Regions from separate parts of the Microbacterium sp. MRS-1 genome, predicted to be linked through region 2. Evidence: predicted binding sites of a transcription regulator. Region 2 holds the regulator's gene; the other holds the start of a gene.
What was found. The regulator LexA, encoded in region 2, represses DNA repair genes until DNA is damaged. The targets are predictions, from matches to a motif close to TCGAACANNTGTTCGA.
Positions count from the first base shown of each region.

Region 1: the regulator LexA is predicted to act here: its motif matches at 1,885-1,900, upstream of AS96_RS04545 (HNH endonuclease signature motif containing protein).

Region 1 covers NZ_JAUF01000018.1:1,249-16,816, forward strand. The annotation lists gene AS96_RS04540 (tetratricopeptide repeat protein) at 1-265, opposite strand, end outside; gene AS96_RS04545 (HNH endonuclease signature motif containing protein) at 278-1,789, opposite strand; gene moaA (GTP 3',8-cyclase MoaA) at 1,961-3,019, shown strand; gene cydC (thiol reductant ABC exporter subunit CydC) at 3,022-4,701, opposite strand; gene cydD (thiol reductant ABC exporter subunit CydD) at 4,698-6,401, opposite strand; gene cydB (cytochrome d ubiquinol oxidase subunit II) at 6,480-7,514, opposite strand; gene AS96_RS04570 (cytochrome ubiquinol oxidase subunit I) at 7,527-8,981, opposite strand; gene AS96_RS04575 (ArsR family transcriptional regulator) at 9,082-9,705, opposite strand; gene AS96_RS04585 (alpha/beta hydrolase) at 10,035-11,339, shown strand; gene AS96_RS04590 (extracellular catalytic domain type 1 short-chain-length polyhydroxyalkanoate depolymerase) at 11,618-12,550, opposite strand; gene AS96_RS04595 (dihydrofolate reductase family protein) at 12,572-13,216, opposite strand; gene AS96_RS04600 (LLM class flavin-dependent oxidoreductase) at 13,385-14,416, opposite strand; gene AS96_RS04605 (aldo/keto reductase) at 14,717-15,568, shown strand, end outside.
Region 2 covers NZ_JAUF01000029.1:32,383-47,950, forward strand. The annotation lists gene rplT (50S ribosomal protein L20) at 23-403, opposite strand; gene rpmI (50S ribosomal protein L35) at 434-628, opposite strand; gene infC (translation initiation factor IF-3) at 704-1,372, opposite strand; gene AS96_RS06485 (DUF1844 domain-containing protein) at 1,607-2,005, shown strand; gene AS96_RS06490 (SseB family protein) at 2,021-2,815, opposite strand; gene priA (bifunctional 1-(5-phosphoribosyl)-5-((5-phosphoribosylamino)methylideneamino)imidazole-4-carboxamide isomerase/phosphoribosylanthranilate isomerase PriA) at 2,799-3,545, opposite strand; gene hisH (imidazole glycerol phosphate synthase subunit HisH) at 3,609-4,307, opposite strand; gene hisB (imidazoleglycerol-phosphate dehydratase HisB) at 4,304-4,915, opposite strand; gene AS96_RS06510 (histidinol-phosphate transaminase) at 4,974-6,080, opposite strand; gene AS96_RS06515 (LysM peptidoglycan-binding domain-containing protein) at 6,115-6,495, opposite strand; gene lexA (transcriptional repressor LexA) at 6,806-7,471, shown strand; gene AS96_RS06525 (hypothetical protein) at 7,474-8,568, shown strand; gene AS96_RS06530 (methylenetetrahydrofolate reductase) at 8,493-9,467, opposite strand; gene AS96_RS06535 (alpha/beta hydrolase family protein) at 9,617-11,533, shown strand; gene hflX (GTPase HflX) at 11,541-13,064, opposite strand; gene AS96_RS06545 (class I SAM-dependent methyltransferase) at 13,134-13,775, shown strand; gene dapF (diaminopimelate epimerase) at 13,798-14,661, opposite strand; gene AS96_RS06555 (ASCH domain-containing protein) at 14,791-15,246, shown strand; gene miaA (tRNA (adenosine(37)-N6)-dimethylallyltransferase MiaA) at 15,293-15,568, opposite strand, start outside.

The sequences.
Region 1 (15,568 bases), on a different contig from region 2:
GGTTTCGCAGCGTGCTGGCGTACTGGAGCAGGCATCGGCGGCGGATGTCGCCGGTCAGACCGGCGTCGAGCGCGCGCGGATACAGAGCCGAGGCCGCGCTTTCGTCACCGGCGGTGTCATGCGCCCCCGCGAGCTCGTACAGGACACGCGCGTGATCGGGATGCCGGGCGTGGATCTCCTCGAGCGCCGCGATCGTCGGCGCCATCGCATCGCGATCTCGCGCCGCGAAGATGCGGTCCAACTCGGCATCGAGGCTCTCGCTCATCCGTCGATCCTCTCAGAACGGTGGCGGCTCGCCCCCGCCAGGTGCCGGTGTGGTGGTGTCGGGGACGAATCGGACGCGGCTGGGCGGGTGGTCTTCGTAGTGTCGTCCGGTGGGGGAGGTCCATTGCAGGGTTCCGCCTCCGAGGTGCCGTACTCGCCAGGTGGTGTGGTGTTTGAGCGTGTGGTGTCGTCGGCACAGGTGGGCGAGGTTATCGTGTGCGGTCGCTCCGCCGATCGCGGCGGCGGTGGTGTGGTCCTGGTCGCATCGGTGTGCGGGGCGGGTGCATCCGGGCGTGCGGCATCGTTCATCCCGTGCGCTCAGGTAGCGGCGAAGGCCCGCGGACGGCCGGTACCGGTCGACCGCGACCGGGATGCCGGCGATGGGGTCTGTGAACACCCGATCCCACCCGGGTGCGAGCCCGGTGAGTCTTCGGGCGAGGGCGGGCTGGATCGGGCCGTACCCGGTCAGGATCGCTGGACCTGCGTCCGGGGCGCCGGCGAGAGTGAGTGCGGGGATCGTCAACTGAATCTGCGCGGTCACCGTGTCCAGCCCCGCCCCGGTGGCTGTGGTGGTGGGAGTGGCGGTGAGCAGCAGGTCGCTCAGGATGTCAGCGCGCACCTGCGCGAGCGTGCGGTGATCCTTCTCCTGCACGCAGATCGCACCACCGCAGGATGCTGGGTCGGTGTCGGCGTTGCCAATATCGCTGGTAGTGCGCGCCGTCCCCGTGACGACGCTCTGCCCGTCGTTGTCACCACCATCTCCACTGTCTGCATCACCTTCACCACCGCCGCTCGCGGCCGCGCCGTCGGCGGCGCCTTCGGGGTGGTCGAGGACGTGGCAGGCGCGGCTGGTGAGGGCGTCGTGGATCGCGTAGGCGAGGGGTGCGGGAAGGTCGGCGATCAGGCGTGCCATCCCGTCATCCAGGTCGAACAGTCGGACCGAGCGGGTCTCGTACGCGCGGTCGGTGGCGTCGGTGAACGCGTCGGGGTCGATGGTCGCAGCGATGACTTTCACCGCCGCCGTCATCCGCGTCGGAGACTCCGTCCGTGCGGCCTCCAGGGCGAGGGCTTCGAAACGGGCACGATCGTCGGGCGTGCGAAGCAGCATCCCGATGCGACTGATCGCCCACGCGTGCGCCGCATCAATGCCGCCGTCCTCCCACACCTTCAAGGTGGTGGGGAAGTGCTCACGCAGCAGGAACGCTTCCGACATGCGCCGCTGCACACCCCGATCCGACACCCGCAGCGCCATCGCGAGCTCCAATGCGACCTCTCGCAGCGGTAGGTCCGCGTCGGATGAGCGCACGCGTGCCCGCCCCAGTTGCTGTGCTTCCTGCCGCAACAGTTCCACCCGATCCGCAACCAGATCCACCGCAGCCGCCAGCAACCGGGCTTCTGCCGCCTGCGCCGCCGCCGCGCGACGACGCGTATCGACGACGCCATCGACCAGCCCGTCCAACGCCGGCCACCCCGAACCCGCGGACGCGACCGACTCGACCGGACGAGCATCCGATACCGCGAGCATGATTCACCCCCTAGAGACCTGCAGGCACATCGGCGCGTCAGGGCCGATCCCCCCGCCGCCAGGGGGCATGCGACGGGTTGTGCTTCCCTCCACTATAGAACAAAAGTACGAAACTGGCAAGAGAATCCGCTATTCGGCCTCCGCCCGCGCACAGCCGGGTAGCCTCGGTGCATGCCCGCCGTCCCGCTCATGCTGCGCACGGGACGCGCCGCGTCAGCGCGGCCGACGGCCCCGGGCGCCCCGCTCGTCGACCGTTTCGGTCGCGTGCACCGTGACCTGCGGATCTCGCTGACCGACCGGTGCTCGCTGCGGTGCACCTACTGCATGCCCGAGCAGGGCAACGAGTGGCTCGCGCGCACCAGCATCCTCTCGACCGATGAGATCGTGCGGGTCGCGCGGTTGGCGGCGGCATCCGGGATCACGACCTTCCGGCTGACGGGCGGCGAGCCACTGCTGCGCGCCGACATCGTCGACGTCGTGCGGCGTATCGCCGCGATCGCCGGTCCCGACGGCCCCGTCGAGGTCGCCCTCACGACGAACGGCATCCGCCTGGGCGAGGTGCTGCCCGACCTCATCGATGCCGGGCTTGACCGCCTCAACATCTCGATCGACACTCTCGACCGCGACCGCTTCCGCGAGCTCACCCGACGCGACCGCCTCGACGATGTCGTGGAGGGCATCGCCGCGGCATCCGCATCGGGCCTTCGCCCGCTCAAGCTCAACGCGGTCGCCATGCGTGGCGTCAACGACCACGAGCTCGTCGACCTCGTCGCCTTCGCGCTCGATCACGGCGCCGAGATGCGCTTCATCGAACAGATGCCTCTGGATGCCGGTCACACATGGGATCGCGCCCGCATGGTGACCCGCGACGAGATCCTCTCAGCGCTCTCGGAACGCTGGAGCCTCGAGCCCGTTCCGGGTCGCGGGGGAGCGCCTGCGGAGCGTTTCCTGCTCGATGGCGGACCCGCCGCTGTCGGCGTGATCGCCTCGGTCACCGCCCCGTTCTGCGGCGCATGCGACCGCCTGCGGCTCACCGCGGACGGTCAGCTGCGCAACTGCCTGTTCTCCAACGACGAGTACGACCTTATGCCGCTGCTGCGTGCCGGCGCCGACGATGTCGCGCTCGACGCGCTGCTGCACGACTGCATCGCCGGCAAGCTTCCCGGCCACGCGATCGACGATCCGTCGTTCCTGCAGCCGGCGCGCGGGATGAACGCGATCGGCGGCTGAGCTCAGGCTTCGATGCGTCCGCCGGTCAGCCGCACCGTGCGGTCGACGAGCTCGGCGGGGACGTCGACGTGCGAGATCAGCACGACGGCGCGGTCGGGTCCGACGGCACCGAGCAGGTCGGTCAGGAGGGCGTCGGAGGCGTCCGCGTCGACGCCGGCGGTCGGCTCGTCGAGCACCAGCACGGGGAAGCCGTGCAGCAGCGCCCGTGCTAGCGCGATCCGCTGGGCCTGCCCGCCCGACACGAGGGCTCCGCGCTCGCCGACGCGCGCATCCAGGCCGCCGCGCGCGGCGAGCCAGTCGCCCAGGCCCACCCGCTGCAGCACCGCCTCCAGCTCGGCATCCGTGGCCGTGTCGCGGGCGAAGAGGAGGTTCTGCCGGATGTCCTCGTCGAAGAGCATCGGCTGCTGTTCGCAGAGCCCGACCGTCTCGCGGACGGTGTCGGGGTCGAGGTCGTGCACATCGACCCCGCCGATCGTGTAGCGGCCGGCGGTCGTCTCCAAGAAGCGCACGAGGACGTGCGCCGCCGTGGTCTTGCCGGCGCCGCTGGAGCCCACGACCAGAATCCGCTCGCCCGGGGCGACCGTCAGATCCAACGCGTGCAGGGCATCCTCTGCGGCTCCCGGCCAGCGCGCCGCGACGCCCTGCAGAACGAGGCCAGCGCCGAGAGCGGCGTCCGTTCGTGCGTACGCATCGGCGTCGCGGGCGACCTCGAGCGGGATGCCCGCCGGTGCCTCGTCCGGCACGGCCTCGGCGATGCGTGCGGCCGCGGCGCGCACCTGTCGCCATGAAGACGCTGCCGCCGGCACCGCGGCGAAGACCTCGAACACGGCCATCGGCACGAGCACCGCGACGGCGAAGGCAGGAGCGGTGATCGTCCCGTCGCCGAGCGCCGGAACGGCGGCCAGCACGGCGAAGACGGAGGCCGCGCCAGCCAGCACCGACACGACGGCCGTCGAGCCCGCCTGCGCACCCGCCCGGCGGGTCACCGCCCGCCGCAACGCGCCATCCGCCGCGGCGATGCGCTGCGCACTGTGCGCGTCGGCTCCGTACGCGGCGAGAACGTCCAGGCTCGCGAGATGATCGAGCACGGCGTCGGCGAGGCGTGCGCGCAACGGCGCGATGGAACGTTCGGCGCGAGATCCGGCCACCCATCCCCAGCCGACCGCAACGACCGCCGCCACGAGGAGGCACGCGAGCAGGGTGAGCGCCGCCGGCCACCAGACGATCCCGACGAGCACGACGGCGCCGAGGGCCACCGTCGCCGACGACACGAGCGGCAGCACGACGCGCAGCGGCAGGTTCTGCAGCTCGTCCACGTCGTCGACGAGAGCGCCGAGCACCGAGCCGCGCCGCGTGCGGGTCAGCCCGTCCGGGGCGAGCGGAATGAGCCTGCGTACCAGATCGGTGCGCGTCACCGCGAGCTGGCGCAGCGCCGCATCGTGGCTCGCGAGTCGCTCGGTGTAGCGGAAGGCGGCCCGGCTGAGAGCGAAGGCGCGCACGCCCACGACGGCGGCCGACAGGTACATCACCGGAGGCTGCTCGCTGGCGCGCACGATGAGCCACGCGCTGCAGGCGAGCAGGGCGACCGCCGACGCCTCCGAGAGGAAGCCGGACGCGGCGCCCGGCCAGAATCGGCGCAACGACGGCATCGCCCGCCGCAGCACGTCCGTCGTCGTGGTCATGCTCCGACCTCCGCCGGTGTCGCCGACAGCGTCACGACGCGGTCGGCGATTTCCCGCGCGCTGCGCCGGTGAGAGATGAGAAGCACCGTCGCTCCGCCATCGGCGAGATCTCGGATGCCGCGCCACAGGGCCGCCTCCGTCGCGGCATCCAGTGCGGAGCTCGGCTCGTCGAGGGCGATCACGGCGGCGCGAGCGCGAAGGTGACGGAACACGGCGCGCGCCACGGCGACGCGCTGGGCCTGTCCGCCGGACAAGCCCGCGCCCTGCACTCCGAGCTCCTGATCGGGATCGAGCGCGCCCGCCTGGGCGAGCTCCAGCGCGCGTGCGACCAGGGGGCCCCGCGATGCCGCGGCAGTCTCATCGTCGCCCAGTGCGACATTGTCTGCGATGGTGCCGGAGATCAGTCCCGGATGCTGCCCGGCCCAGGCCAGCCACGTCGCGGGGGAGAGCGCGCTCACGGGTGTGCCGTCCAGCTCGGCGTGCCCGTCGAAGGCGACCGCGCCGCGGAGGGCCGCGAACACGCTCGACTTGCCGGCGCCGCTCGGTCCCTCGATGAGCGTGACGGTACCGGGCTCCGCGACGAGGTCGACGGAGGGCAGGAGCAGGTCGCCGCGCCGGACGCGCAGTCCGGTGAGCACGAGTCGTCCCGGGCCGGCGCTCACCGTCGCGGCGTCGGCCGTCCGCGGCGCGCGCTGCGCATGGGCGGCGAGCTCGCGGGCCTCGTCGAGCACCGCGAAGACGTCGTCGGTCGCGGCCACGCCTTCCGCAGCGGCATGGAACTGCACGCCGACCTGGCGCAGCGGAAGGTACGCCTCGGGCGCCAGCAGCAGCACGAACAGGCCTACCGCGAGCGCGAGCGACCCGTCGACCAGGCGGAAGCCGATCGACACGGCCACGATCGCAACCGAGATCGACGCCAGCAGCTCGAGCGCGAAACCCGACAGGAACGACACACGCAGCACCCGCATCGTCTCGACGCGGTAGGTGTCGGTGACCTTCTCGATCGACCGCACGGCGCGATGCTGACGGCCGAAGACCTTGAGCGTCGACAGACCCTGGACCGTATCGGCGAAGCGGGCGGCCAGGCGCCCCAGGGTGCGCCACTGCTTCTGCTGCACCGTGCGCGTCGCGAGGCCGATCAGCACCATGAACAGCGGGATCAGGGGGAGAGTGAGCAGCACCGTGAGCCCGGAGATCCAGTCCTCCCACCACATCACGGCGACCAGCACCGGGGTCGCGATCACGGTGAGCACGAGCTGTGGCAGATAGCGTCCGAAGTACGCGTCCAGCGCTTCGAGGCCGCGCCCCGCGGTCACCGCGAGCTGCGCGCTGTTGCGGCCTGCCAGCCATCCCGGGCCCAGGATGCCGACGGCATCCACGAGCTGCGCCCGCAGCTGCGCCTGCACGCGCGCGGCGGCACGCGCCGACAGGGCTTCGCGCGCCCAGAGCAGCAGCGCACGGGAGACGATGACGGCGGCCAGCGCGGTCAGCAGTGTGGTCAGCTCGGCCCACGGCATCCCGTCGATCGCGCGCGTGATCGCGTGCGTCAGCAGCCACGCGAACGCGACGACGACCGCGGTCTGCAGCACGCCGATCACCGCGATCGCGGCGAAGAACGCCCGCGATGCCGACGCGTAGCGCACCAGTCGCGGGTCGACGGGCCGCACCCGCGTGCGGCCCTGGTCGGCTTCGGTTGCCATTCTTCGATCCTGCCTCATAAACGGACACCGGCCCCGGTCCTCACCCGTGGGGTGAGCGCCGGGGCCGGTGAAGCGGCCTCAGTGGGCTGCGGCCAGCTCCGCCTTCTCGATCGTCGTGCGGGTGATCCGCTTGCGGAAGATCCAGTACGTCCACGCCTGGTAGGCGAGCACGAGCGGCAGGAAGATGAGCGCGGCCCACGACATGATCTGCAGCGTCATCGGCGTGCTGGACGCATTCGAGATGGTCAGGCTGAAGGCGTCATCGGTCGTCGACGGCATGACGTAGGGGAACAGAGCCAGCCACAGTGTGAGCACGGCGAACACGATCGTGACCGCCCCGGCCGCGAACGCCTTGCCGTCGCGGTCGGCGATGTTGAACCACGCCGACAGCAGCAGCGCGACCGCGGCGATCACACCGCAGGCGATGACCGCCCACAGCAGCGGGGCGCCGCGACCGGCGGCGAGGAAGATCGTCCAGACCACGGTTCCGGCCGCGAAGATCACGGTCGGGATCGCGAGCTTCTTGCCGAGCGCCTGCGCGTCGTGGTGCACCTGACCGTCGGTCTTCAGGCCCACGAAGTAGACGCCGTGCAGGAAGAACAGCAGCAGCGTCGTCACGCCGACCCAGAGCCCGTAGGGGTTCAGGAGGGTGAACAGTGAGCCGGTGAAGTTCTTGTCGGCGTCGATCGGCACGCCCTGCACGATGTTCGCGACCGCGACGCCCCAGAGGAGGGCCGGCACGGCGGAGCCGATCGTGATCATCCAGTCGAAGCGGCGCTTCCACGAGAGGTCCTCGCGCTGGTGACGGTACTCGAACGAGACGCCGCGGGCGATGAGGGCGAGGAGGATCAGCAGCAGCGGCAGGTAGAACCCGCTGAACAGCGTCGCGTACCACTCGGGGAACGCCGCGAACAGGCACGCGCCGGCGACGATCACCCAGGTCTCGTTGAGGTCCCACACCGGGCCGATGGTGTTGATCACCTGGCGGCGCGAGACCTCGTCCTTGCCGAGGAAGGGCAGCGCCATACCGACGCCGAAGTCGAAGCCGTCGAGCACGAAGTATCCGACGAAGAGCACTCCGACGATGAAGAACCAGAGGGTTGCGAGGTCCATGTCAGCCAGCTCCTAGTACACCGTCGAGGGGACGTCGTCGACCTTCAGATGCCCCTCGGGCGTCAGGTCGTCGGGGTCGGGGAGGGCCTGCGGACCCTCGCGCACCGTCTTGAAGATGAGCCCGAACTCCACGACCGCGAGGATCGCGTAGATCAGGGTGAACGCGACGAGCGAGATCAGCACCGTCCAGCCCGGCACGTTCGGGGAGACCCCGTCCTGCGTGAGCATGAGACCGAAGACGATCCACGGCTGGCGACCCATCTCGGTGAAGATCCATCCGACGAGGATGCCGAACAGGGCGAGCGGCGCCTGCCAGATCGCGATCTTCCACATCCAGCCGGCGACCGGGCGCTTCGCGCCCTTGCGGGTGACCCAGAGACCCGCGACCGCGATGGCGGTGGCGAGCAGGCCGAAGCCCATCATCCAGCGGAATGACCAGTACGTGACCCAGAGGATCGGCGCGAAGTTGCCGTCGACCTGGTCGGCGAACTGCGGGAAGAGCTGGGTCGTGTAGAGGTTGTTGAGGTCGTTGATGCCCTCGACGCAGCCGTTGAAGTCGCGCGTGGACGTGGAGAGGAAGGCGAGCACATACGGCACGCGCAGCGACCAGACCTCGCCGGTACCGTCGGGGGTGCCGATGGAGAACAGCGAGAACGAGGCATTCGCGCCGCACGCGGAGTTGAATATCGCCTCCGCCGCCGCCATCTTCATGGGCTGGGTCTGCACCATCACGAGGCCGAGCTGGTCGCCGGAGAGGAAGACGGCCACGAAGCCGATGATCATCGCCCAGAGGCCGAAGCGTAGCGACGTGCGCATGGTGTCGAGGTTGCGTCCGCGCGACAGGTGCCAGGCGGAGGCGGCGATCATCACCCCGGCGGCGAACATGATCGCCGACGAGAGCGTGTGCGGCAGCTGGGTGAGGGCGACCGGGTTGGTCAGCACCTCCCAGAAGTCGGCCATCTCGGCGCGGTGCCCCTCGGTGGACATCTGGTAGCCCTTGGGGTTCTGCATGAACGCGTTCGCCGCGAGGATGAAGTAGGCCGAGAGCCAGGTGCCGGCGACGGTGATCCAGATGGTGGCGAGGTGGATGCCGCGGGGCAGCTTGTTCCACCCGAAGATCCACAGGCCTATGAAGGTCGCCTCGAAGAAGAAGGCCATGAGGCCCTCGAAAGCCAGGGGAGCGCCGAACACGTCGCCGACGAAGCGGGAGTAGCTCGACCAGTTCATCCCGAACTGGAACTCCTGCACGATGCCGGTGACGATCCCCATCGCGAAGTTGATGAGGAAGATCTTCCCGAAGAACCGCGTCAGGTGCAGCCACTTGACCTCTCCGGTGCGGTACCAGACGGTCTGGAAGATCGCGATGAACAGCGACATCCCGAGCGTGAGCGGCACGAAGATGAAGTGATAAAGGGTCGTCAGGCCGAACTGCCAGCGAGCCAGCAGGAGCGGGTCCAGGAAGTCCATCGTCATCCTTCCGAGGGCGGGAGTCTTCTTCGTGACTGAAGCTACACAGGGATTTCCCAGCCCCGGGCGCCCGGGGCCGTGAAAAAGAACCGAGGTCTGATCAGGCCGTGGCGCCGGCGAACATCAGCTGGACGACACACTCGCGCGGGTCGCAGGACGGGCGCATGGCATCGACGGCGAGGGGCCCGCCGGCGGCGCTGAGCACGCTCTGCATGAGACCCAGGTGCACGCGGCACAGCACTTCGCGATGCTCGGCCTGGGAGGAGGCGTGTGCGCAGGGGGTGAGGTCGACGGTCAGCTCGCGCTCATCGACCAGTGGATCGAAGCCGGCGTCGATCAGGTCCTCGACGAGGGCGTCGACCTGATGGAGGGCTTCGGTGTCGAGCTCGGGCGCGGCTCCCGGCAGCACGCGGCGCATGAGGTCGCCCCGCTCGGCGGCGGCGCGCACCTTGCGGCGCTGGATGGCGCTGGAGGCCAGGATGCCGTCGGCCGCACTGTAGAGCACGCGCGGGCGACCGCGGGTGGTGCGGTGCTCCGCCGCCGACACGACGTAGCCCTCGTCGATCAGACGCTGCAGATGCTCGCGCACGGTGTTCGGGTGCAGGGCCGTCGCCTCCACGATCTCGGTGATCGTGCGACGCGGCTGCTCCTGGACGAGGTGCAGGATCTCGACACGTGAATAGCTGGAAATGGCGCTGTACCCAACCGGGCGACCTGTGGTCATACCTCACATTATTCACGGTTTCGCTCGTGTGTGCCACCCCCGATCTGCGGGGGGTTTCTTCCGGCGGGGCGGAAGGCGGTCCGATGGGTGGAAACGCGGGCGTCGGCATCCGTTCACCTGCCGTCGATGCGGCGTTCTCCCGCACCCGCAAACGTCGGCAGAGTCGCTGTCGCGGCGGCCCCGCCGACTCCTCGTCTTCGCGTCTGCGCCTGATCGCGCTGCTCGCGGGTCTCGGCGCGCTGCACAGGCGCCGCCGGCGGCGACGAGTCGGGCAGATCTCTCCCGCGGCGCTCAGCGATGGCCAAGGTGTGTCGCCCTAGAGTCGGTGCATGCAGATCTGGCAGTTGCCGATCATCGATGGCGCTGTCCCGATCATCGTCTACACGATCGCGGGAGCGTTCCTCCTGGTCGTGCTCGTGCGTCGCTGGGACAGGCGCACCATTCTGTGGGCTGCGGGGGGCGCGATCGCGGGAGCCGGGCTGGGCGTGGCGCTCGTGCATGTCGTCGATCGGATGCAGCTGTTCGGCCCGGCGCCCCTGCCGGGGTTCGTCCTGCAGTGGGCGGCCGGCGCCCTCGCTGCCTCCGGGGTCGCGCTCGGCGCGCTGGTGGGTGCGCGATGGTGGCGGCGGATCGTGTCCGCCCTCGCCGTCCTGGTGTTTCTCGTCGCCGCGGCGATCGGCATCAACGCCGGTTTCGGGTTGAACCCGACCTTGGCGACGCTCTTCGGTGTGTCGGGCTACGACCCGCTCGATCTGCCCGACGTCGGGCCCACAACCGATGTTCCGACCGTTCCGCTCGCGCAGTCCTTCGTGCCGCCCGCCGGAATGCCGGCCAAGGGGTCGCGCGGCACGCAGGTCATTCCTGCCACGGCATCCGGCTTCGCCGCCCGCCCCGTGGGCATCTACCTGCCTCCCGCCGCGCTCGTTCCGAACGCGCCGGCCCTACCGCTGGTCATCATGATGATGGGCCATCCCGGAAACCCCGACCCGACCGCGATCAGCGACGTGCTGGACGAGTTCGCCGCCCGCAACCACGGCCTGGCGCCCATCGTGATCGTCGCCGATCAAGTCGGCTCCGCCAACGCCGACACCGCGTGCGCCGACTCTGCGGCCTTCGGCCGGGCGCGCACCTACGTGACGCAGGACGTCGTCGCGTGGGCGAAGGCGCACCTGCGCATCATCAACGACCCCGCCTTCTGGACCATCGCCGGATACTCCAACGGAGGAGGGTGCGCGATCTCCTTCGGGGCCGACTACCCCGCGATGTGGAAGAACATCCTCGACATCTCGGGAGAGCCCTTCCCGGGATCCGAGCAGGTCGCCAACATCACCAAGACCGTCTACGGCGGCAGCAGCGAGGCGTTCGAAGCCTCCAAGCCCGTGAACATCCTGGCGGCCGCTCCGGCCGGGACGTACGCCGGGATGACGGCGGTGTTCACGGCGGGATCCGCCGACCCCGCATACATGGCGCACGCCGACACCCTCGCTGCGGCCGCGCGGAAGGCGGGGATGGCCGTCACCCGCTACGATATCCCGGGCGTCGGGCACACCGGGGACGCGTTGAAGCTCGGTCTGGTCGAGGGCTTCACCGTGCTCTATCCCGTTCTCGGACTCTCGGTCGGTCAGACGCGGTAGCGAGCTGTTGACTTCTCGTCAAGATCGACTTCCTCAAGACTTGCGCAAGATCCGTGCGCTCCGAGCGGCTCGCGAGGCCGCAAGAGCGCTCTATTCAACCGAATGTGCAGGTTGCCGCAAGATTGGCCATATTCACTGGGCGTCTGCGGCTCGAAGACGTAGCGTCGTGACTAAGCGATCCGGCGCCCGAAGCCGGGCAGCGATACGATGAAGGCGACTGTCGGTCTGGGGGGATGCGACGGTCGCCTTCATCGTTCGTCTTCATCGTTCGTCTCCGCTCAGCCGGATGCCGCTCGTCGGTGCGTGTCGAAGAACGACCACAGCTGCGCGGTGGCATCCCATCCCCGGTAGACCTGCTCGCCCTGGGGCGTGGATCCGCCGTCGGGTGAGGGCCATTCGTGGCCGTACCCGGCGATGCTGACGAGCTGTACCGTGCGGGAGTCGGGGCAGGCGGCGGTCTCGGTGGTCAGCGGCGGCGCCGAGGTGGTGACATCCTCGTCGCACGAGGCCGCCCGTGCCCAGAGCGCGTGGACATCCCGTTGCGCGGTGGCGTCGATCCGCGCGGTGCCTACGGTGGATGCGCCCCCGTCGTAGAGCACACGGGTGTCGTCCACACCGTGCACGGCCATCACCGAGGTCGGGGCGGGAGCGGGGCACTCCAGCCCGACCGGCATCGTTCCGGACACGGGGCCGATCGCGGCGAACAGCGTCGTCTGGCACGCGAGTCGGTAGGCCATCATCGCGCCGTTGGACATGCCGGCGGCGAAGACGGCCCCGGCGTCGATCGAAACCCGCTTCTGCGCATCGGCAACCGCCGCAGCGATGAACGCCACATCGTCGGTGCCGTCGCGGGCGGGCCACCCGCAGCATCCCCCACCTGCGTTCCAGGCCCGGCCGTCGCCGTCCGGGTAGAGGATGACGACGCCGTGCTCGTCGGCGATCCGGTCCCACCCGTACGACGCCTCGGCCTGCTGCGCCGACCCGTAGCCACCGTGCAGCATCACGACGAGTGCCGCCGGCGCGGAGAGGTGAGCGGGCACGTACAGCCGATACGACCGGTCGTGGCCGTCGACGGTGAGCCGATGCTGCGAGCTTCCGGAGGCGCTGACGCCGGCCGTGGAGAGCGCGGGCGGGTCGAAGCGAGAGCCGGCGCACGCGGCGAGGCTCGCCACGAGCGTGAGCAGTGCGATGACGGCGATCGCCCGGCGCATCTGCGGCTGCCTTCCCGATCCTCAGCGGCGGAACGTGAGGTGGGTCACGCCGCTTTCGGCTGCCTCGGCGCGCACCTCGTACCCGTTCTCCAGGCCGCGCAGGTCGTCCCAGAGGCGGATGCCGCGCCCCAGGATGATGGGCACGACAGCGACGTGCAGCTCGTCGACCAGCCCGGCATCGAGGAAGGAGCGCGCCGTCCTGGCGCCCCCGCCGATACGGATGTCACCCCCGGCGGCGACGGCGCGCGCCTGGGCGAGGGCTTCCTCGGCTGACGCATCGATGAAGCGGAAGCTCGTGCCGTTGGCCATCTCGATGGACGGCCGCGGCGTGTGGGTGAGCACGAACACGGGCACGCGGAACGGCGGCTCGTCCCCCCACCATCCCCGCCAGTCGGGGTCGTCGCCGTGCTCGTGCAGGCCGAACATGCCCGCGCCCATGATCTCGGCGCCGAGGTCGGCGAAGTAGCGCTGCGCATACTCGTCGTCGACGCCGGTGGTCCCCGCGCCCGTGTCGTCGTGCAGCACGCGCTCCCGGAACGTTCGCGTCGCGGTGTAGTCGCGGGTCAGGCGCCCCCAATCGTCACCGAAAGGGTTCTCCGGGGTCTGATCGGTCGTCGTCGCGAATCCGTCGAGGGAGATGTTCAGGTCCAGGCGCACACGGCTCATGACGACCAGCGTCGGTCATCGTCAGCCTCCGCGCAAGGTCGCCCCGGCGCTCGCCCCGCGCGCATCGGATTCGGATCTGCGCACCGGATGCGGATGCCGCGGCATCCACGGTCCGCATCCGTTGCGCATCTCCGAATCTGCGTGTGCGAAACCCCCGCGAGCGACGGGTCAGGCCGACGCGAGGGTGGACTGCCAGCCGAGGGCGGGCGCGACGTGCGTCGCGAACGACTCGACGATGCGGAGGTTGAACTCCACGCCCAACTGGCTGGGGATGGTGAGCATCAAGGTGTCGGCGGACATGACCGCGGCGTCCTGGAGCAGCTGCTCGACGAGCACGTCGGGGGCGGCGGCATACGTCTTGCCGAACGTCGAACGGAAGCCGTCGATGTAGCCGATGCCGTCGCCCTCCTGACTGTGGCCGAAGTACAGCTCGTCCTCGGCGGTCGTGATCGGGAACACCGATCGGCTCACCGAGACCCGCGGCGTGCCGGCGTGGCCCGCCTCCGCCCAAGCGGCGCGGAAACGATCGATCTGCTCGGCCTGCAGAATGTCGAACGGGCGTCCGTCGGCCTCGGTGACGAGGGTCGAGGACATCAGGTTCAGTCCCGTGCGTCCCGCCCACTCGGCCGTGTCGCGCGAGCCCGCGCCCCACCAGACGCGCGAGCGCAGACCCGGCGCGTGCGGCTCGATGCGCTGCAGTCCGTGACCGCCGCCGAAAGGCGAGTTGGCGTCGCGCTCGGCCAGGCCCTCGCCGTCGATCGCGCGCAGGAACAGGTCCATGTGCTCGCGTGCGAGGTCGGCGCCGCGCGGGTCGGATGCCGTGTAGCCGAACTTCTCGTAGCCGCGCACGACCGTCTCGGGTGACCCACGGCTGACGCCGAGAGCCAGCCGACCGTCGGAGATGAGGTCGACCGCGGCCGCCTCCTCGGCGAGGTACAGCGGGTTCTCGTAGCGCATGTCGATGACGCCGGTGCCGACCTCGATCCGCTTCGTTTTCGCGGCCATCGCCGCCAGCAGCGGCATCGGGGCGGCCTGCTGGCGGGCGAAGTGGTGCACCCGCACCGCGACACCGTTGACACCGAGATCGTCCATGCCCTGCGCGAGATCGATCGCCTGGTGCAGCATGTCGCCGGCGGTCAGCTCGCGACCGCCGCCGAGCGGGCCGTAGTGGCCGAACGAGAGAGTTCCGAAACGTTGCATGATGACGACAACGCTACGCTTCCCGCATCCATTCCGCTGAATGGATGCCGCGGCCGCCCGAAGGACGCCTGAGCCGCGGGCGAGAAACCAACGGCGCCGCGAGAAACCCACCTGGGGGTGGTTTCTCGCGCCGCGCGCGGTTTCTCGGACGTGTCTCTCGCCTGTCGCGCATCGCGGCGGTCCGCGCGGCGCGCGGCCGGGGGCCGTTGCCGATACTCACCCCTCCCGGGTGCGCGTCAGGCCCTGCAACAGATCGGAATGCGGGGAACACGTCCGCCACGCCGGTGGTTGGATCGAAGCATGACCCGCATCGCGCACACCGACATCGACGTCTTCCCCCTCGCCCTCGGCGGCAACGTGTTCGGCTGGACGGCCGACCGCGAGGAGTCCTTCCGGATCCTCGACGCGTTCCACGCCGGTGGCGGCACCTTCATCGACACCGCCGACTCCTACAGCGCGTGGGCCCCCGGCCACAGCGGCGGCGAGAGCGAGACGATCATCGGCGCCTGGCTCACCGAGCGCGGCCACACCGACGTCACCGTGGCCACCAAGGTCAGCCAGCACCCGCAGTTCAGAGGACTCGCGGCATCCACCGTCCGTGCCGCCGCGGAGGCGTCGCTCGAACGGCTGGGCGTCGAGTCGATCGACCTGTACTACGCGCACTTCGACGACGCCGACACGCCCCTGGAGGAGACGGTCGCAGCCTTCGGCCAGCTCGTGTCCGACGGTCTCGTCCGCTACACCGCCGTGTCGAACTACTCCGCCGACCGCATCCGCGAGTGGGTGCGCATCGCGCGCGAGCTGGGTGTCGCCGAGCCCGTCGCCATCCAGCCCCACTACAACCTCGTGCACCGCGAGACCGAAGACGACATCGTGCCGGTCGCCGAGGAGTTCGGCCTGTCGCTGGTGCCCTACTTCTCGCTGGCGAAGGGGTTCCTGACGGGCAAGTACCGTTCGACGGATGCCGCGGCCCACGACACGCCGCGCGCGCAGGGTGCCGCGGTCTACGCCACCCCGCAGGGCCTGCAGATCATCCAGGTGCTCGAGCGCATCGGCGCCGCGCACGACGTGTCGATCGCCGCGACCGCCCTCGGCTGGCTGCGCGCGAAGCCGACCGTGGTCGCCCCGATCGCGTCGGCCTCGAAGCTGTCG
Region 2 (15,568 bases):
TCTCGTGCTGTGTGGGCAGTGATTACGCCTTGGGCGCGTTCACGTCCGCCGGCAGCGCCTTCTTCGCGGTCTCGACGAGCGAGGCGAAGGTGGCCGGCTCGTTGACGGCCAGCTCGGCCAGCATGCGACGGTCGACCTGCACGCCCGCCAGGCCGAGGCCCTGGATGAAGCGGTTGTAGGTGATGCCGTTCTGACGGGCCGCGGCGTTGATGCGCTGGATCCACAGGCGGCGGAAGTCGCCCTTGCGCTTGCGGCGGTCACGGTACGCGTAGACCAGCGAGTGGGTGACCTGCTCCTTGGCCTTGCGGTACAGGCGCGAACGCTGCCCGCGGTAACCGGATGCGCGCTCGAGGATGACGCGACGCTTCTTGTGGGCGTTGACGGCCCGCTTGACTCTAGCCATTTTCTTCTACTTTCTCGTCTGCGTCAGCGCTCAGATGCCGAGGAGCTTCTTGGCGACCTTCGCGTCGCCCGGAGCCAGGATCTTGTCGGCCGACAGGCGGCGCGTGCGCTTGGTGGGCTTGCCTTCGAAGTTGTGGCGGAGGTTCGCCTGCTGCTTCTTGATCTTCCCGCTACCGGTGACCTTGAAGCGCTTCTTGGCACCCGAGTGGGTCTTCTGCTTCGGCATGTCTCTATCCTTCGTTGTGGTTCCCGCGGGGCGGGAGCTCTGGGGGCCGGGAGGCTGTGCCTCCGGCCGGCGGCCTTACTCCGCGGGAGCGGGCTCGGCGGCGGGGGCGGCCTCGGTCTCGGCGCCCGTGGTGCCGCGCGCCTGGCGCGCCGCCTCCTTGTTCGCAGCACGCTGGGCGTTCTGCTCGGTCTTCACCTCGGACTTGTTCTTGTGCGGGGCGATGACCATGACCATGTTGCGTCCGTCGATCGTGGGGTTCGACTCGACGGTTCCGTACTCGGCGACGTCCTCGGCGAACTTGCGCAGCAGCCGCACACCCTGCTCCGGACGCGACTGCTCGCGGCCTCGGAAGAGGATCATGGCCTTGACCTTGTCACCGGCCTGCAGGAAGCCTTCGGCACGCTTGAGCTTGGTCGTGTAGTCGTGCGCTTCGATCTTCAGTCGGAAACGGACCTCTTTGAGAACCGTGTTCGCCTGATTGCGACGCGCTTCCTTCGCCTTCTGCGCCGCCTCGTACTTGAACTTGCCGTAGTCCATGATCTTGACCACGGGCGGCTTCGAGTTGGGGGCGACCTCGACGAGGTCGAGATCTGCTTCCTGAGCGAGGCGCAGAGCGACCTCGATGCGGACGACGCCGACCTGCTCACCCGCGGGTCCGACGAGGCGGACCTCGGGAACGCGAATGCGGTCATTGGTGCGGGGATCGCTGATGCGGAACTCCTTAGTCGTACGGGTGGGTGCCACCGGACACAGGGATGTGTCTCGGGCGGAAGATCGTCACGTCCACCCCGCACGACGCGCACGTCGGCTTCGTTCCTGCACCCTCACCCGCACCGATTGCTCGGTGCGACAACCTCGACGGACGAGGCGGAGCGCGTGACCCGGTAGCCTGGAGCGGCAAGCGCGGGTGGGATGTGATCCTCTTTCGTTCCGGAGCAGAACACTCCGGCGCCCGCACAGTCTAGCAGAGAGCAGCACGTGGACACGATTCCTTCCTCCCCCGACCGTCACGAGGCCGAACGGCTCGCCCGATGGGAGGAACAGGAGCGTGCCTCCGCCGCCGCCACCCGCGACATCGCCGACGTGCCGGCGGTGGAGGTCATCACGACGGCCGCAGTGCATCTCATGAGCGCGGCCGCCGTCAAGACCGGTCTCGCGGACGATCCCGAGACGCAGCGGGATCTCGACGAGGCACGCAAGCTGATCAACGCCCTGGCGGGGCTGATCACGGCCGGAGCGCCGGAGATCAGCGACATGCACGCGCGGTCACTGCGCGATGGACTGCGCTCGCTGCAGCTCGCGTTCCGCGAGGCCTCGGTCATCCCCGACCCGATCGGCAAGGGCCCGGGCGAGAAGTGGACCGGACCCGTCACGTGAGACCCGGCGCGGCGCTCAGCCGCGGACGAGCTTGACCGTGAGCGAGTCGACCAGCACCGCAATGCGATCATCGGCGGCCCACCGCGCCGCCAGCCGCTGCAGGGTGGCGTCGAGCTGAGACTGGTCGCGCCCATCCACGAGCTGCAGACGGACGATCAGTTCCGGGCCGCGCAGACGCGCCTGCGGATCCCCCGGCGCCACCGACAGGTCGAGCACGCCCAGCTCGGAGCCGATCGAGTCCTGCAGCCCGGCATAGACCTCCGGCGAGGTGTGCGCGGGTTCCCAGGCCAGCCCTTGACCGAGGGCCCACACCGCGGGGCGACGCAGAACGAACTCGGTCTCGGATGCCGGGTCGATCACGATCAGGTCCGTATCGTCGGCAGCGGCGGCCAAGGCGGTACGGATGCCGTCGGCCGGCACCGGTCGCGCTTTCGGATCCCACGCCGCCATCGTGCCCACCGAGGTGAACACCGGCAGCACACGCCGCCCGTCGGGCGCGGCGACCGTCACGATGGACAGCTCCTGCGTCTTGTCGACGGTGTGGCCGGACGGCGCGACGCCCACATCGCCGGCCTCGGCGACCAGCGGGATCAACAGGCGTGCCGTCCGGTAGGCGTCGACGACCGCACGAGCATCACCCTCGCCCCGGCGGAAGCTCAGCAGCGCCGACAGCAGCGCAGGGTCTGCAGAGCCGTCGTCGCCGGCGTGCGGATTGGGCTCGAAAGAGCGCCCCTCCCAGGGGACGCCTGCGGAATCCGCGGCGCAGGCGTGGGCGGCGGCGTCGTCGGGACTCTCAGCCTGCGGCGACATCCAGCGCCTCGGCGAGGGTGAAGGCCCCCGCATAGAGGGCCTTGCCCACGATCGCGCCTTCGACGCCGAGCGGAACGAGCTCGCGCAGGGCCGCGATGTCGTCGAGGTTCGAGATGCCCCCCGAGGCGACGACCGGCTTGACGGTGCGGGTGGTGACCTCGCGCAGCAGCTCGAGGTTCGGGCCCTTCAGCGTGCCGTCCTTGGTGACGTCGGTGACGACGTAACGGCTGCACCCGGCGTCTTCGAGGCGCTGGAGCACCTGCCAGAGGTCGCCGCCGTCGCGCGTCCACCCGCGCGCAGCGAGCGTGGTTCCACGCACATCGAGTCCGACCGCGATCGCGTCGCCGTAGCGGCCGATCACATCCGCCGCCCACTCGGGGTTCTCCAGCGCCGCGGTGCCCAGGTTGATGCGGCTCGCCCCCGACTCGAGGGCGGCCTCCAAGGTCGCATCGTCGCGGATTCCTCCGGACAGCTCCACCTGCACGCCCTTGAGCTGCTTGATGACCTTGCGCAGCACGGCGGAGTTGTTGCCGCGCCCGAAGGCGGCATCCAGATCCACGAGGTGGATCCACTGGGCGCCGTCGCGCGCCCAGGCCAACGCCGCGTCGACGGGATCGCCGTAGCTGGTCTCGGTGCCGGCCTCACCCTGCGTCAGACGTACCGCCTTGCCGTCGGCGACGTCGACGGCGGGCAGGAGGATCAGTTCGGGGGTCGACGCGAAATCGTTCATGGCTCCAGGAAGGGTTCAGTGCCCGCCATGCGCGGACACGAGGACACACAAGCAGAGAGACTACTACCGGGTGCGGGTGAGGTCCTGCGGCAGCGAGGAGATCCAGTTCGCGAGAAGCCGGATGCCGGCCTCGCCGCTCTTCTCGGGATGGAACTGCGTCGCCGACAGCGGCCCGTTCTCGACGGCGGCGAGGAACGGCGTGCCGTAGTCGCACCAGGTGAGGGCGGGTTGGCGGAACGGCCGCGTGACCTCGAGCGACCAGTGCTGCGCGGCGTAGGAGTGCACGAAGTAGAACCGTTCGTGCTCCAGGCCACGAAAAAGAGTCGAGCCTTCGCCCACCCGCACCGTGTTCCAGCCCATGTGCGGGAGCACCGGCGCGTCGAGTTCGGTGACCGCCCCGGGCCACTCGCCGAGCCCCTCGGTGTCGTCACCGCGTTCCACACCGTGCTCGAACATCACCTGCATGCCGACACAGATGCCCAGCACCGGCAGACCTCCGGCGAGACGACGTTCGATGATCTCGTCGCCGCGCGTGGCGCGCAGGGACTCCATCACGGCCCGGAAGGCTCCGACGCCGGGGACGACCAGACCTGCGGCGTCGTGGATCAGACCACGATCGGCCGTGAGCCGCGCATCGGCACCCGCGGCGACGAGAGCCTTCACCGCGGAGTGGACATTGCCCGACCCGTAGTCGAGCACAGCCACGAGAGGCCGCTCCTCGATGCGGGTACCGGCCTCGAGCCCTGCGGTGGCGTCGGTCATAGGGCGCCCTTCGTACTGGGGATGCCGTGGACCAGGGGGTCGAGCGCCTTCGCCTGTCGGAGGGCCCGCGCGAACGCTTTGTACTCGGCCTCGGCGACGTGATGCGGGTCCCGTCCGCCGAGCACCGTGACGTGCATCGTCAGACCAGCATTGAAAGCGAGCGCTTCGAAGGTGTGGCGGACGAGTGAACCGGTGAAGTGGCCGCCGATGAGGTGGTGCTCGAACCCGACCGGCTCCCCGGTGTGGACGAGATAGGGGCGCCCACTGATGTCGACCACAGCCTGGGCCAGCGCCTCGTCCAGGGGAACGAGCGCGTCTCCGTAGCGCGAGATGCCGCTCTTGTCGCCGAGCGCCTGGCGGATCGCCTGCCCCAGGACGATCGCGGTGTCTTCGACGGTGTGGTGTGCATCGATGTCGGTGTCTCCCGAGGCGCGCACGGTGAGATCGGTGAGCGAGTGCTTTGCGAAGGCCGTGAGCAGGTGGTCGAAGAACGGCACCGTGGTGTCGATGCTGCTGCGCCCGGTGCCGTCGAGGTCGAGGTCGAGTTCGACCGTGGACTCGCTGGTCGCGCGTCGCAGGGATGCCGTGCGGAGGGCCGGGGTGCTCATGAGCCGAGTCTACCGAGAGCGCGCGCGCCGGCCCGGCGTGTTACCCCCGCGATCACCGTCAGTGCGCGCCGGCACCGCCCGGACCGAGGGAGGCGAGCGCATCGAGGAACACCGTCGACTCCTCCGCGGTGCCCGCCGTGACACGCAGACTGTGGGCGATGCCGACGTCGCGGATCAGAACGCCGCGTTCGTAGAGCCCCTGCCACGTCGCCGCAGGATCTTCCACACCGGAGAAGAGCACGAAGTTCGTCCAGCTCTCGAAGGGGCGGTAGCCCAGCGCGTCGAGTGTCGCGGAGATACGGTCGCGCTGAGCGACGATCTCGTCGACCATCGCGAGCATCGCCGGTGCGTGACGCAGCGCGGCCGATGCCGCCGCCTGCGTCAGCGCACTGAGGTGGTAGGGCAGCCGCACCAGACGCAGGGCATCGATGACGGCGGGGTCGGCCGCGAGGTAGCCGACGCGAGCGCCGGCGAACGCGAAGGCCTTGCTCATCGTGCGAGAAACGACCAGCCGCGGCCGATCGGGCAGCAGCGTCAGCGCCGACCGGGAATCGCGGGGCGCGAACTCCTGGTAGGCCTCGTCGACGATCACGATGCCGGGTGCGGCGTCATAGACGGCCTCGATCACATCGAGTCCGAGTGGCGTTCCGGTCGGGTTGTTCGGCGCGCACAGGAAGACGACATCCGGCTGCCCCCGGTCGACCTGAGCGGCCGCGTCTTCGGGGGCGAGTGTGTAGTCGACGCCGCGCGTCCCGCTCACGTACGTCGCGCCAGTGGCACGAGTGAGCAGCGGGTACATCGAGTAAGTCGGTGCGAAACCGAAGGCCGTCCGACCGGGGCCGGCGAACGCTTGCAGAAGGTGCTGCAAAACCTCATTCGATCCGTTCGCCGCCCAGATCTGCGCGGCCGACAGGCCATGACCCAGGTACTCCGCGAAGCCCTCCCGCACGGCGGTGAACTCGCGATCCGGATAGCGGTTCACCTCCCGGAGCGCACGGGCGATGCTGTCGAGGATGTCGTCCGCGACCGCTTCGGGCACCGGATGCGTGTTTTCGTTGACGTTCAGCGCGACGGGCAGCGGAGCCTGGGGAGCGCCGTAGGGCGTCAGGCCGCGCAGGTCGTCTCTGAGGGGAAGGTCATCGAGTCGAACGCTCACCCTCACCATCGTAGAGGTCGCCGTGTTGAGCGGACGAGGCTGATCAGTGGCCGGCGGAGTACTCGGCCGGGATCGCGATGCTCTGTCCGGCATCGAGGCTGCCCGAGTCCAAGGCGTTGAGTCGAACGATCGCGTCGACGGCGTCGCGCGGGTCGACGTCAGGTGCGACCGCGCGTGCGATCGACCAGAGCGTGTCGCCCGGCTGAACCGTGACGTGGGTGAACGTGACTCCCGAGGATCCCTCATTGGAGGCCAGCGCGCCGCCGCCGGACACGATGCCGATACCGAGCGCGACGATGACGGGGATCGAGGCGAGGAAGGCGAGCACCCGGCGACCACGAACCGTCAGGCGCAGACGGGTGGCGGGGGCCGCCGCGATGACACGGCCGCGGGGCGAGGCGCCGAGGATGTCGATCGTGGTCATGGGTTCCTCCTTGAGACGTGTCCCGCGCCGCGGCGTCGGGGGTGAGAGCGTCACCTCGAAGATTCGAGTCGAGATTCGCATCCGCCTCTCGGCCGGGAGAGCCGGATGCGAATCTCTGTTCCGAATCTATCTTCGATAGTGTTCGAGTGTCAAGCGATACGGTTCTCGCAGATGAATCGAATCCGACACGCGCACGCGTGCCGTCCGACCGTGCGAAAACCGGATACGGTTTCGACAAGACGACCCCATCACCAACCTCCGACATTCGAAGGCTCTGCCTTCCGGGGACGCGATCGAAGGAGCGCGCGACATGGCCGAGAAGCCTCAGACACGCAGGCGGAAGAGCCTCAGCGACAAGCAGCTGAAGATCCTCGAGGTGATCCAGACCTCCATCGCGCGCCACGGCTACCCGCCGAGCATGCGCGAGATCGGCGACGCCGTGGGCCTGAAGTCGCTGTCCAGCGTCACCCATCAGCTCAACCAGCTGGAGCTGAGCGGCTACCTCCGCCGCGACGCCGGCAAGACGCGCGCGATGGAGGTTCTCATCGACCTGCCGGGTGCCGCCGCCGAGAATCCCGCCGACCTCGCTCCGGCCGTGGGCGATGCGGCGCTGGTCCCTCTGGTGGGGCGCATCGCGGCGGGCGTGCCGATCACGGCAGACCAGCAGGTCGAGGAGATCTTCCCCCTCCCCCGCCAGCTCGTCGGCAAGGGCGACCTGTTCATGCTCAAGGTCAGCGGCGAGTCGATGATCGACGCCGCCATCTGCGATGGCGACTGGGTCGTCGTGAGATCGCAGCCGACCGCGGACAACGGCGACATCGTCGCGGCGATGCTCGACGGCGAAGCGACGGTGAAGACCTTCCGGCAGCGGGACGGCCACACGTGGCTGCTCCCCCGCAACTCCTCCTTCGAGCCCATCCTCGGCGACGACGCGGTGGTCCTCGGTCGCGTCGTGGCCGTCCTGCGCGCGATCTGATCATGTCGCGGGCGCGCGCCCTCGCATCGGCCGTCGCGATCGTCCTGGCCGTCGTCTGCCTCCCGTTGTCCATCCTGAGCGTCTGGGCGCGGGTGCAGCTGGTCGACGAAGACGCGTTCACCGCGACGCTTGTGCCGCTGGCCCGTTCGACCACCGTGCAGGACGCGCTGATCGCGGCATCCGCCGACGCGGTGGACGCGAGGCTCGACGCCGACGCCCTCACCGGCTCGATCGTCGACGGCATCATCGGGCTGGGCGTCGGCGACCGGGCCGCGGACGCATTGCGGCGACTGCAAGCGCCTGCCGCCGCCGCCGTGCAGACTCTCGTGCACGACACGATCGCCGACGCGATCCGCTCAGACGGCTTCGGGTCGCTGTGGGAACAGCTTCTCCGGCAGTCTCATCGCGCGCTCACGCTCGCCGCGACCTCCGATGGCGCCGGCGTCGTGGTGCAGACCGAGGCCGGACTCGGCATCCAGGTCGGCGCCGTGGTGGCGGGCGTGAAGGAACGTCTGAGCGCGCAGGGCGTGGCGTGGGCGACGCTCATCCCCTCCGTCGATCACGTCGTGGTCATCGGCTCCGGAGACACCCTCGCCGCCGTTCGAACGGGATATGCGCTCGGCGTGACGGTGGGATGGTGGATGCCGGTCGCTACCGTCATCCTGTTCCTCAGCGGGATCGCGCTCGCGCGGCGACGCCTGAACGCACTCGCGGCGGGCCGCACTCGCGGCGGCGGCGTGCCTCGGGGCGCTGCTGATCGCGGCTGCCGCGGGGCGGGCGGCGGTGTCGTCCGCCGCAGCCGGGACGGCGCTGACGCCGGCCGCGGCCGCCGCCGTCTTCGACCAGCTGCTGGCGGCGGCGGTCGGCGCGACCGGCGCAGCTCTGGCGATCGCTCTCGCCGTCGCCGCCGGCGCGTGGCTCGCCGGTCAGTCCGTGCGCGCGGCGGCTCTTCGCCGCGCGTGGAGTCGTTGGGGTCTTCGCCGCGCGGCGGCGGACGAGTCCTCCGACTGAGCGGACGGCGTCAGGGGCTCGCTTCGGAGATCAGCTCTGCGGCGCGCAGCACGCCCAGAACGGTGTCGTGGTTGTTGAAGGCGTAGAGGTGGATGCCGTCGGCGCCGCCGGCGACAACGGACCGCGCGAGGTCGGCGGCATGGGCGAGGCCGACGGCGCGCTGCGCGGCGGCATCCGGAGCCGACTCGAGCGCCGCGGCGAGAGCGTCGGGGCGCGCATCTCCGGTGAGCTCGAGCACTCGGCGCAGTCGCCCCGGAGAGGTGATGGGCATGATCCCGGGCACGATCGGGATGACGACCCCGGCCGCACGGGCGCGCTCGACGAAGTCGAGGTACTCGTCGGCGTGGAAGAAGAGCTGTGTCAGGGCGGACGTCGCCCCGGCGGCCTGCTTGGCGAGAAGTGCGTCGATGTCCTCGTAGCGGTGACGCGAACGCGGGTGACCGTTCGGGAACGCCGCGACGGCGATCTGGACGCGGTCGCCGTCGATGACCCGAACCGCTCCCGGAACGCCCGGGATCTCCCGCTCCCGATACGGCGAGCGCTCCGCCTGCACCCGGCCGATCAGCTGCACGAGCTGAGCGGCCGACTCCAGATCGCCGAACACGATGTCGTCCTCGCCGATGCCGACGGGCGGGTCGCCCCGCAGCGCCAGGAAGCGGGTGATGCCGGCATCGAGGAAGTCGCGGATGACCGTCGTGGCTTCGGCGTAGCTGCTGCCGACACAGGTCACGTGCGCGACGGGCGGAACGGTCGTCTCGCGGAGGATGTGCGTCAGCACGGTGAGCGAGCGGTCGGTCGTCGAGCCGCCCGCTCCGAACGTCACGGAGATGAAGCGCGGACCGGCGGCGGCGAGCACGCGAATGGTCTCGTAGAGAGCAGGCAGCTGCTCGGGGGTGCGCGGAGGGTAGATCTCGAACGAGAACGGTACCCGCGGCGAGGCCGTGACGGCGGCCGCCGGAGCGCCGACGCGAGGTTCGTGGGCCATCTTCGCTCGGTTCCCTCTCGGGTCGGGGTCGTGCGGCCGGTCGGCCCCGGCCTCGATGCCCCACTTTAGAGCCACTGCGGTGCCCTCACCCGCGTGTGACGGCACGTGCCTGCCGACGTGGCAGGTCGCACACGCGTAGCGTGGCAGCCATGGTCGATGTGCACCCTTATGGATCCTGGCCCTCCCCGTTCACCGCCGCGTGGGCTTCTTCGGCTTCTCCCCGGGTCGACGGCGCTGCGCTCGTGGGCGACGAGGTGTGGTGGGCGCAGTCGGTGGCCGAAGAGGCCGGCCGCACGGCCGTGTTCCGGCGCGATGCGACCGGCACGGTGCACCTCGTCCTGCCGGCGCCGTGGAACGCCCGATCCGGCGTCCACGAGTACGGCGGCGGGTCGTGGGCGGTCGACGATGCCGGTCGGCTGTTCTTCGTCGAACGCCGCGACCAGCAGGTGTGGGTGCAGGAGCCCGGCTCGGACCCTCGTCCCCTGACGGACGATGCGGATGTCCGCTACGGCGGACTTCGCGCGACCGGCGGGATGCTGCTCGGCATCCGCGAGCGCGGCGGCCGCGAGCGAGCGATCGTGCGCATCGACCTCGACGGTGCGGGAGCAAACGACCTCGTCGCGGGCAGCGATTTCGTGGCTCAGCCCGCGCTGTCCCCGCGCGGGGACCGGCTCGCGTGGGTGGCCTGGAATCATCCCGACATGCCGTGGGACCGCACGACCCTGCGTATCGGTCGTCTCGAGGACGGCGCCGTGGTCGAGTGGACCGACGTGACCGACGGCAGCACGGCAGCGCTCCAGCCCGAATGGACCGACGAGGACGACCTGCTGTACCTGGACGATGCGACGGGTCGGTGGAACCTCTGGAGCCTACGCCTGGATGCCGACCTGCCGCGGGCGCCTCTCGCCCCGGCCGATGCGGACACGGGGGGCCCGCTGTGGTCACTCGGCAGCCGCTGGTTCGGTGTGACGTCCGACGGCGGGGTGATCGCTGTCCGCACCAACGGCTCGGATGAGCTCGTCTGGCGGGATGCCGCGGGCACCGAGACCGTGATCGACATCCCCGCCACCGCATCCCTCGCCGTCGAGGCGGTCGTCGGCCGCCGGGCGCTGGTCTCCGGCATGGCACCGGGCGTGAGCGGCATCTGGCTGGTGGAGTTCGATGCGGAGGGGGCGACGGTGCACGTCGACCTCATCGTCGGACACCGTGCGGAGATCGCGGGTGAGGATCTCGATGCGTGGCTTCCCGAGACGCGCCCGTTCTCCTTGGAGGGTCCGACGGGGACGGTGCACGCATTCGTGCACCCCCCTCACCATCCGCGTGTCGCGGCATCCGATGCAGAGCGCCCGCCCTATCTCGTGCTGGTGCACGGCGGACCGACCGGCCACGAGGGCGGCGTCGCCGATGCGAAGACGCTGTTCTTCACGAGTCGCGGCATCGGAGTACTGGAGGTGAACTACGGCGGCTCGACCGGATACGGCCGCGCGTACCGGGAGCGTCTGCGCGGACAATGGGGCGTCGTCGACGTGGCGGACGTCGCGGCAGCCGCCTCCGGCCTTGCCGCCACCGGCGCCGCCGATGGCGGCCGCCTGGCGATCAAGGGCGGATCGGCAGGCGGCTGGACGGTGCTCGCGGCGCTCGCGCGCACCGATGTGTTCCGCGCGGGCATCTCCCGCTACGGCGTCGGCGACGCCCGAACCCTGGCCGCCGATACGCACGATTTCGAGTCACGGTATCTCGACGGACTCATCGGGCCCCTGCCGGAGGCCGAGGAGCTCTATATCGAGCGCTCCCCGTTGACGCATATCGACGGGTTCCGCGTGCCCGTGCTGCTGCTGCAGGGTGCGGATGACGCGGTCGTGCCTCCGTCGCAGGCCGAAGCGATCCGCGACGCTCTCGCCGCGCGCGGCATCCCGCACGCCTACGTGCTCTACGAGGGCGAGGGACACGGGTTCCGCGGCGCTGAGGCAGTCGTGCACGCGCTGGAGAGCGAGCTCGCTTTCCTCGGCCAGGTGTTCGGCTTTCCGACGCCCGGCGTGCCGGCGATAGAGCTGACGGCAGGCTAGGCGTGCGTCAGAGCGCGTAGGGCGCGAGCTCCGCCGCGAGCCGCTCCGAGACGTGCGCGTGCACGGCGGTACCGCCCTCCTCGTGGGCCGTCGAGACGATGTGCCCCGACTCGTGCACCGCGTTGATGAGGTCTCCACGCTCATACGGCACGAGTGCGCGCACCTCGACCGCCGGCAGCGGCAGGGCGTCCTCGATGACGGTGCGCAGCTGATCGATGCCCTCCCCCGTCCGCGACGACACGAACAGCGCGCTCGGCTCGAGACCGCGCAGCACCAGCCGCGCGTCGTCGTCGACGAGGTCCGCCTTGTTGAAGACGACGATCTCGCGCGTCGAGCGCGCACCCACGTCGCCCATCACATCGCGTACGGTCGCGAGCTGCGCCGCGGGGTCGGGATGGGAGCCGTCCACGACGTGTACCAGCACGTCGGCGTCGCCCACCTCTTCCAGCGTGGAGCGGAACGCCTCGACGAGCTGGTGCGGCAGGTTCCGCACGAAGCCGACCGTGTCGGTCAGGGTGTAGACGCGCCCGTCGGCCGCTTGGGCACGGCGCACCGTCGCGTCCAGCGTCGCGAACAGCGCGTTCTCCACGAGCACGCCGGCGCTCGTGAGCCGGTTGAGCAGGCTCGACTTGCCGGCGTTGGTGTAGCCGGCGATCGCGACGGACGGGATCGTGTTGCGCTTGCGTTCGCTGCGCTTGGCCTCGCGGGCGGGCGCGAAGTCGCGCAGCTGCCTGCGCAGCTGCGCCATCTTCGTGCGGATGCGCCGGCGGTCGAGCTCGATCTTGGTCTCGCCCGGTCCGCGTGAACCCATGCCGGCGCCTCCGGCGCCGACCTGGCCACCGGCCTGACGGCTCATCGATTCACCCCATCCGCGCAGTCGCGGAAGCAAGTACTCGAGCTGGGCGAGCTCGACCTGCGCCTTGCCCTCGCGGCTCTTGGCGTGCTGGCTGAAGATGTCGAGGATGACGGTGGTGCGGTCGATGACCTTGACCTTGACGACGTCCTCCAGCGCGCGACGCTGGCTCGGAGCGAGCTCGGTGTCGGCGATGACGGTGTCGGCGCCGACCGCGGCGACGAGGTCGCGCAACTCCGCCGCCTTGCCGCGGCCGATGTAGGTCGCCGGGTCGGGGTGCGGACGTCGCTGCAGCACCCCGTCGAGCACGACCGCGCCGGCGGTCTCGGCGAGCGCGGCGAGCTCGCGCAGGGAGTTCTCCGCGTCTTCCTGCGAGCCCTGGGGGTACACCCCGACGAGCACGACGTTCTCCAGCCGCAGCTGGCGGTACTCGACCTCCGTGACGTCTTCGAGTTCCGTGGACAGACCCGGCACGCGGCGCAGCGCCGCGCGCTCCTCACGGTCCCACTGATCGCCGTCGGTGTCGCCATAGGCGACGGTCGCGGCATCCTGCAGCGCCTGGGCGGCACCGAAGACGTTCGCGCTGGAGCGGCCCTCGGCACGTGCCAGCACGCGATCCACCGGATCGAGCGGCGTGTCCTCGCCGTGCGCGTCGGTGGTCTCGGTGGTGTGGGTCATGGATTCCTTCCAGGTCAGCCTTGCAGTCTAGCCTCCCGCACAGGCCGGTGGCTCCGGTACGCTCGCAGGATGGGGAGTGACCACTACTTCAGCGCCTCCCCGTCCAGCGCCGAGAACCTCCGTCGCATCCGCGTGTCCCTCGGCGGGCGCACCGGCGAGGTCACGACCGCGGGCGGGGTGTTCAGCCCCGACCACGTCGACGGCGGGACGGCGGTGCTACTCGCGAATACTCCGCCGCCCCCTCCGGGCGGCCACCTGCTCGACCTCGGCTGCGGCTGGGGGCCGATCGCGCTCAGCCTCGCCGTGCAGTCGCCGCACGCCACGGTGTGGGCGGTGGACGTGAACGACCGCGCTCTCGACCTGGTGCGACGAAACGCGCAGGAGTGGGGTCTCACCAACATCAACGCGGTGCGCCCCGAGGACGTTCCCGGCGACGTCCGCTTCCGCGGCATCCGATCCAATCCCCCCATCCGCGTCGGCAAGAACGAGCTTCACGGTCTGCTGGAGACGTGGCTGCCGCGCTTGGACGAACGCAGCGACGCGTGGCTGGTCGTGCAGCGCAACCTCGGGTCCGACTCCCTGCAGCGGTGGCTGGCGGCGACATTCGACGACGGATACTCGGTGACGCGTGCGGCGACCGGACGCGGCTTCCGCGTGCTCAAGGTGCGCCGGCACGGCGCGGTGCCGACCGGCGCGATCGACCTGCCCTGAGTCGCCCGCGATCGACCGCGCGTCAGGCCAGGCGCACCTCGCCCGAGTAGACGAGGGTCGCCGGACCCGACAGCAGCACGTGGTCGCCGTCGGCGTCGGCGACGATGCGGACGCCGAGGATGCCGCCGGGCACCTCGACACTCCAACGATCGGGCGCCGCGGGTCCGGCCCAATGGCGGACGGCGAGCGCCGCTGCTGCGACACCCGTGCCGCAGGAGAGCGTCTCACCCACCCCGCGCTCGAAGACCCGCATACGGATGCTGCCGACGCCGTTCTTGACGAGCGGATCGGCCGGCACCACGAACTCCACGTTCGCCCCGGCGACCGGCTCCGGATGCAGCAACGGCTGCACCGTGAGGTCGAGCTCCTCGAGCTCACCCGCGCTGGAGAGCGCCACGACGACGTGCGGGTTGCCGACGTCGACGCCTTGGCCGGGGCGGGCGACGTCGAGTCCCCGCGCCTTGACGACGGTCTCGCCGTCGATGGCGAAGACGCCGAGGTCGACCTCGAACCCGGGGTCGCTGCGGGTGAGGGTCTTGATGCCGGCGCGCGTGCCGATGCGCAGCGGTGCGGCGTCGATGTCGGCGCGACCGGTGTCGACGAGGTACTTCGCGAAGACGCGGATGCCGTTGCCGCACATCTCGGCGGCGGAGCCGTCGGCGTTGCGGTAGTCCATGAACCACTCGGCATCCGTCATCGCCTCGCCCTCACGGATGCGGGCGCTGCGGACGACCCGCAGGATGCCGTCGCCGCCGATGCCGAAGCGGCGGTCGCAGAGCGCGGCGATCTGGTCGGCCGACAGGTCGAGGACGCCCTCGTCGTCCGGGACGATCACGAAGTCGTTGCCCGTGCCGTGACCCTTGGTGAATGCGATCGACTCTGCCACCCGGTCAGTCTACGGTCCACAGCCCGAGGCCCGGCCGGCCGCGCGCGAGCGACGTGGCAGGATCTGAGGGTGGCAGAACCCGCTCTCTCCTCTCACGCGCTCCCCCTCGACAGCGATGCTGCGGCCGCGATGTGGGAGGCCTACCGCGCCGCGCGGCCCGAAGCGGTGCTCGCCGGGGGCGAGTACACCGTCGAGCACTTCGGTGACAACGCCCGGCTCGCCGACGAACTCCTCGACATCGTGCTGTCGGGGCGGAAACGAGCGACGGCAGAGCTCGTGGCCGACTTCGTCGCTCGGGGCGATCTCGTGCCGCGCATCGGATCGCACTGGATCGCGTGCGACAGCTCCGGCGCACCGCGCATCATCATGCGCACGACCGAACTGAGGTTGGGTCCTTTCACCAGCGGCGACGCGGCATTCGCCGCCGACGAGGGCGAGGACGACGGATCGCTGGAGAGCTGGCAGCGCGAGCACCGCCGCTACTGGACGCGCGTCGCCGCCGCCCGCGGAGCCGAATGGTCGGAGGAGGACGAGATCGTCTTCGAACGCTTCCGCGTCGTGTGGCCCCCCGAGCACGCCGACTGAACGACGAGGAGCGGCTCGGGCTGCACGGTGAGTTTGCGGACTTCGCTCACGCCACCGAGTCTGCCAGGACGACCGCGTCGACGTCGGGCGCGACCCAGCGCACGTCGGCATACCGGCGAAACCACGACACCTGGCGCCGCGCGTAGCGTCGGGTGAGCGCCTGCGTCTGGGCGATGGCCTCGGACGCATCGAGCTCACCCGCCACGTGCGCCAACGCCTGCGCGTAGCCGATGGCCCGGCTGGCCGTCACGCCCCGCTCGAGGCCGCGGTCGCGGAGGGCTGCGACTTCGGTGAGAAGTCCCTCGCGCCACATGCGGGTCAC